2 regions of the Enterococcus wangshanyuanii genome follow, and region 2 is predicted to be linked to the other one. Evidence: predicted binding sites of a transcription regulator. Region 2 holds the regulator's gene; the other holds the start of a gene.
The links. Region 2 encodes NrdR, which represses ribonucleotide reductase genes. Its sites were predicted from a motif close to ACACNATATATNGTGT; they were not measured.
Positions count from the first base shown of each region.

Region 1: the regulator NrdR is predicted to act here: its motif matches at 1,505-1,520, upstream of nrdH (glutaredoxin-like protein NrdH).

Region 1 covers NZ_CP021874.1:3,475,752-3,479,179, forward strand. The annotation lists gene nrdE (class 1b ribonucleoside-diphosphate reductase subunit alpha) at 1-858, opposite strand, end outside; gene nrdI (class Ib ribonucleoside-diphosphate reductase assembly flavoprotein NrdI) at 833-1,210, opposite strand; gene nrdH (glutaredoxin-like protein NrdH) at 1,212-1,436, opposite strand; gene CC204_RS17320 (FeoA family protein) at 2,014-2,481, shown strand; gene feoB (ferrous iron transport protein B) at 2,486-3,428, shown strand, end outside.
Region 2 covers NZ_CP021874.1:458,151-461,578, reverse strand. The annotation lists gene dnaI (primosomal protein DnaI) at 1-412, opposite strand, end outside; gene CC204_RS02130 (replication initiation and membrane attachment family protein) at 415-1,815, opposite strand; gene nrdR (transcriptional regulator NrdR) at 1,828-2,313, opposite strand; gene CC204_RS02120 (glycosyltransferase) at 2,547-3,428, opposite strand, start outside.

The sequences.
Region 1 (3,428 bases), 820 kb from region 2:
AACACCTAAAGATAAGGTTTTTACACGGACTTTTTCATCTGCGTTTTCTTTCTTTGTAGAAAGGAACATTTCGATATCTGGATGGAACACGTTTAAGTAAACCACGCCAGCACCTTGACGTTGACCTAATTGATTGGAATAGCTGAAGCTATCTTCGAACAATTTCATTACGGGAACCACGCCACTAGCTGCGCCTTCATAGCCTTTGATCGGAGCGCCTGCTTCACGAAGATTGGCTAATGTAATACCAACACCACCGCCAATTCTTGACAATTGTAAAGCTGAGTTGATCGAACGACCGATGCTGTTCATATCATCTGTAACTTGGATCAAGAAACAAGAAACTAATTCCCCACGTCGTTTACGCCCGGCATTTAAGAAAGAAGGTGTCGCTGGTTGATAACGTTGATGAATCATTTCATCTGCTAAAACCATGGCTAACTCTTCATTGCCATCGGCAAAATATAATGCGTTGAAAGCAACGCGGTCTTCATAGCTTTCTAGATACTCGGTTCCAGCATTATTTTTAAGTGCATATTGTGAATAGAACTTGTAAGCTGCCATAAACGATTTGAATTCAAACTTTTGTTCATCAAGAAATGCATATAATTTTTCAATAAAAGCCATTGAATATTTTTGAATAAAGGCAGTTTCTAAATAGTCATTATCGATCAAGTAGTTGATCTTTTCTTCTACTGTATTGAAGGTTCTTGTATTTGGTTCAACATTTTCCTTAAAAAATGCGGCCAAAGCTTCTTTATCTTTGTGCAAAGGAATTTGTCCATTTACAGGACGATTGATCTCATTGTTTAGTTTAAAATAACTAACTTCTTTAATTTCTTTTAGACTCAAGTTCATTCACTACTTTCTTAAAGGATTCTACATCTTCATTCGTGCCGCTAAATTCGAAAGCAAATAATAATGGAACGCCATAATCACGTGCAATATCTTTGGCTGTATAAACAAATAATTCGGCAAAGTTACGATTGCCGCTGCCGGCAACACCTATCAAATGTTCTTTGTTCTCATGATGGTCGAGAAAATCATTGATAACTTCAGTGATATCAGCATCATAGGTTGGAACCACCAGAATAAAAGGCTCATTTATCTCAAAAAAAGGATTCGCAGGCTCAATTTCATAAGCTGGCAAATCCAATTTTTTAATAAATCGTCTGGTTTGTCCGGTAACGGTAAAATAAACGAGTTTCATTCTAGCTAGCCAAGTTTTTTAGTTGATCTGGACGGAATCCTACAACTGTAGCAGCGTCAGAAGTGATAACCGGAACACTTTGGAATCCTTGTTCTTTTAACCAGTCGATCGCATCTGGTTGGATATCGATATTTACTTCTTCGAATGCTATATTATTTTCGCTCAAAAAGCGTTTTGCCATTTTACATTGGATACAATTATTTTTAGAAAAGATTTTTACGTTCATTTTTAATTCCCCCTCAATTAGTTTACATTCACTAGTATAAATCTCTCTGGGAAAAAGTCAACACTTAGGCACTACATATTGTGGTTGTTTTTTTGCTGAATACCATGTTTTGTGTTTTTGAAAAGAATATGAAAGCTCGTATTCTCTAGTTTTGTACGACTATTATGCCGATTTTTGTGTTCAAAAAAGAAATTTATTAAATTTTTCGATGGGATTTTTAATGAGAGAAACACAAGATATAGGGGGTGATCAAAATGAAGCACACTAGAAATATTTTGGAGAATAGGAGGGTCAATTATTTTCTTCCTATAGGTAGAAAGAACATTGATTTAAACCTCACAAACAGGTATACTTAATGAGAACGATTATCAATATCATTGAAGAGATAAATGAAACTTTTTCACAATAATATATATCGTGAGTGATATTGATGAATGTATGTTATCCAGCTACACAAATCGATCCTTCGGAAAATAGATAAATTGCCAGTGAGACAAAAAACGTCTCAATATCAATTTCCTAATTTTCTACAGGATCAAACGATTTGTTCCGCTTTTAAATTAAGGGAGGCTACACAATGTTGACATTGGCACAGGCAAAATTGAACAGGGTTTATATGATCGACGAGATCCAGGCAGAAGGATTTGCAAAGAAGCACTTGAACAATCTTGGCCTTGTGCCAGGCGGCAAAGTAGTGTTGCTGAACTTTTCCGCTGAGAATGGAATCGTCCTTTTACACAATAGCCGAATCGCGATCAATGTATCTGTATTAAAACAAATTACAATAGTAGAAAAAAATACAGAGGAAGAAAATTGGGTGTCATTAGATCAGTTGTCTGTTGGTGAAAGGGCACGCGTTGTAGGGATTCACGGGCAGGGAGCTGTAAAGCGACGTTTGATGGATATGGGATTGACTAAAGGTGTGGATCTATTCGTTAGAAAAATGGCTCCATTAGGAGATCCAATCGAAATCAACCTTCGTGGCTATGAGTTGACGTTGAGGAAAAATGAAGCGGAATTAGTTTTAGTACAGAAAGTGGGGTAAGGAGATGAAAGAACAGCATATTGCTCTGACAGGAAATCCTAATAGCGGGAAAACAACTGCTTTTAATGCATTGACTGGGGCAAATCAATATGTAGGGAATTGGCCGGGAGTTACAGTTGAACGCAAAGAAGGAAAGATGAAAAAAGACAAAGCGATCACGATTCAGGATCTGCCTGGTATCTATTCCCTTTCCCCTTATACGCCAGAAGAAGTTGTTGCTAGAGACTATTTGCTTAGCGGTTCTCCTGATGTGATCGTTAATATTGTCGATGCAACCAATTTAGAACGAAACCTTTATCTGACGACCCAATTGATGGAAACAGGGATTCCAGTTGTTATCGGATTGAATATGATGGATATTTTGGACAAGACTAGTAAAAAGATCAATATCGAAAAATTAGCTTATGGGCTAGGGATCGATGTCGTTGGGATCAGTGCTTTGAAAAATCGCGGACTCGATGAACTAATGAAAAAAGCAGGGAAAGTTCAAGAAGTTTTTCCACCTGAACTTAATTACCCAACATACGATAATCGACTAGAAGCGGCCTTGAATGAAATCGTAGACGTCCTAGGAGATAGTGTGATGAAAAAACAGGCCCGCTGGTACAGTGTTAAATTATTTGAACGTGACACCCAAGCAGCTGCACAACTAAACTTGAGTGACTTACAGAAAAAAGAAATCGAAGATATCATCAAAATCACAGAACAAATTTTCAGCGATGATAGCGAATCGATCGTGATCAATGAACGCTATGAATTTATTACGCGCTTAACTACTCTTTGTGCGATTGAAAAAAATGAAGTATCTTTCAATACAAGTGATAAAATCGATCGAATCGTAACGAATCGCTGGTTAGCTTTACCGATTTTTGCAGTTATTATGTGGTTTGTTTATTATTTAGCGATTCAAACAGTGGGGACGATGGGAACAGACTGGATCAATGATG
Region 2 (3,428 bases):
CCCGTCCATCAGAACTTAAGTCAAATGATTTTAAGCGAGCTTCACGGACATCTTTTGGCATATCCATCGCCTTCACACGTTTTCTGATCTCTTCTTCTTGCTGCTTCGCAATCAGAGCTTCTGTTGGAATATACGTGACATCGATATAATGGAAGTTCAAAGCTAATTTTGGCTCGTATCCAGGGGCAATCATCGTGGGATCATTTAACTGATACTTTCTTTTCTCCTGAACAAACTCATACAATTTTGAATAGCTCTTTCGGATATCATCATCTGTCAAGCGGTCGCGATGTTCTTCAATAAATCTTTGGACATCTTCATCTTTCAAAACGACATCCACCAACTCGTTATAGCGCTCACTCATATCTCTATTGCGAATGATCTTTGACATTTCTTTGCCTACATCTTCCATTATTAATCACCTTCTTCTTTTAATAGTTCTCGAAGCTCTCTTTCGAGTTCAGCTTGTCTTTCAGGAGATAATTTCTTTTCCTCAACTGGATTATCCACCCAGTCAGGTAGTGTTTCCTGACGAATCACTCGATTATTTTGTGAATAATGAGGCTTGTTTTGTTGCGTTTTACTTTTTTGAGCAATTTCACGAACATGCTCGATCGCCTTTTCTGGCGAAACGATTCCGCTTTGAGCCCATTCATTGGCAATTCGATTCACATAATCAGCTTTTAGCGTTGGCTGTTTTTGAATATTGTACACATAATTGATCAAAATATTGATCACACTATTTGGCAGTCCAGACTTTGAAACTAAATATTTTACTAACGAACGTTCTTGTGGTGTTGTATATCCGCCTTTGCTATTTTTTAAGGCTTCCAAGTAATTCAGCGGGAAGTTATTTTCACTGTCCATGATCATTTGAATATCCATTTCTGTAAAACCAGACATTTTCAATGAATTATATCGATAAGTTTGCTGATCCGTATCAGAAAGATTCACCTGCTCATTTTGAATGACTTCACTTTTTCTTTGTTGTTTATCCGGATCGTAGGTTCTATATACTGCTCGCTCAAAATCTTTAGTGTCTATCTTCCCAGTGTAATAGTCAAATGATTTTGAACAAAAATCGACCATATCCAATTCTGTGATACCAAACAAATTATGAAAAATGAATACTTCTTCCTTAAATCCATCACTATTATCTGGTAATTTTATACCTAAACGCTCGATTCCCTGAATAAAATAGGACCAGTCGAACGACTCATTCACAGCACTAATTTTTTTAGCCGGACGAGGATCATTAAATGAGGCTTCAATCTGCTGCAATTGCTCATTTTGAGCAGCAACCTGTTCTGCTTTAAATAAATAGACATCCTTAAAGCTTGCTGAAACTTCTTCATAACCAGCTAATGAGAAATAGTTTGGCTTAAAACGATCGAATAATTTATCTAGCTTTCTTTGACCGACTGTATTTAAGAGTGTCAATGTCAACACTTCATCCTTGAAAAAACGCTCTACGGTCTCCGGATGGTTCAACCGATAGAAAAAAATAGTGCCTAACTCCGCATCGCTTTTGACAAATGTATCTAATAGTCCGATTCCCTCTAACTTTTTTCTAGCGTTTAAAATTTGTTTGATACTCTTATCCATCATCGTGATCAGTTCTGCATGAAACAGTGATTCACTAGTACTGTTAGTCCCTACTTCAGACAAAAATGTCGTATACAAACTAAACGCATCTGAACCAATGATCGGCTGGTACAACAGTGCCAGTACTTCCCGCTCCTGATCCGACAATGGCGAACTTATACCAACTTGAAAAATGCTTTTTGGCTGGACTTCTTTCCAATTACTTTTCAAGGAAAGACCTCCTTATTTATTGGTTGTATCATCATTTGATGACTTAGCTTTGTCAACGATTCCTTGTAATTCTTTCAAAAAGACACTCATGTCCTTAAATTGACGATAGACACTTGCAAAGCGAATATAAGCAATCTCATCTAGATCTACTAAGTCTTCCATCACATATTCACCAACTAATGTTGTCGAAACTTCATTTTCACCTAAACTACGTACTCGATTCTCAACATTATCAACGATCTGTTCCATTTGTTCCATTGCAACAGGGCGTTTTTCAGCTGAACGAATCAACCCACGCAAAATCTTTTCTCTATTAAATTCTTCTCGATCACCATTTTTTTTGATGACTAGTAATGGCGCCGCTTCGATTCGTTCAAACGTTGTAAAACGGTAATTACAATTTTCGCATTCTCTGCGACGACGAATCGCACGTCCATCATCCGCTTGGCGGCTATCAATGACACGAGAATTATTATGATGACATCTTGGACAACGCATAATATTCACCTCATCTATCTCTATTATTATCTATTATTTCGTTTAATCGTTATTTACTACCAGTATTATAACATGAAATGGCTGAGAAACCAGACATTAACTATCTATCTCTATTAATTTTTTCTTATAGTATGAGTTTTATTTAATAACAATGATATCTCTTGAAATAAAATAACAAACCATGCTAAGAAACTCTCCCTTAGATGGTTTGTTACGTTTGTGTGATTCACAAGTTATAATTCTATTTTATTTCTCGTTCCCCAGCCAGTATTTTTATGCGTGATATAGCCCCAAACACGCACAGGTGACAGGACAAAGACCATCCATAAAACTGTAAAAGGAAACGCACAAAACACGATCCACTTGTCTCTCTTTGCCAGATCATTTCTTGGGATCGAAATATAAGACAAAGAATAAACCGCACTAAATGCTAATGGGGCTAAAAGTAAAATGGGGATGTCTGTCATCACAAAAATCAGCCAATAAAATAATTGTAATTTGATCACTAGCATCGAAGCAAACATTGCCCAGCCAAAAGCTTGCCTGAAAAATACAAAACTATTGATCGGGAAAAGTGACAAACGCCAAAAGCCTCTAATAAAACTTCCTCTGCTCCAGCGAAGATGCTGTCTTACATGATGACTGATTTTATTCGGTAATTCTGTATAAGACACTGCCGTTGACTGGGCAACTGTTCTTCCTAATAAAAGAGCGGCCATGGTCAAAAAACTATCATCCGAAAACTCCACTCTTGCACGTCCGAACTGTTCATTTTCATATCCAAGTGTTTCCGCTAATTTCAGCACTTCCGCACGATAAAAAGCAATTGGTCCGCTATTAACTGCTACACTGCCAAACATCGAATTCATCGATCGTTCTATCAATACCATATGGCCAACTACCAACAAATCTGTGATGATCGTTAGAATATTATCTGTAATATTTCGTGTGACAATGACTCCAGCAACAGAATAAACTTGTTCATCATCAAACGGAATGATCCCCTGCTCGATCGCATGCTTTTCAAAAACGGTATCACTATCAACTGTCAAAATAAGCTCATTATGATAATCTGTGATGTTTAAAGAACGATAAGCCAATAACTGAGCAGCCCT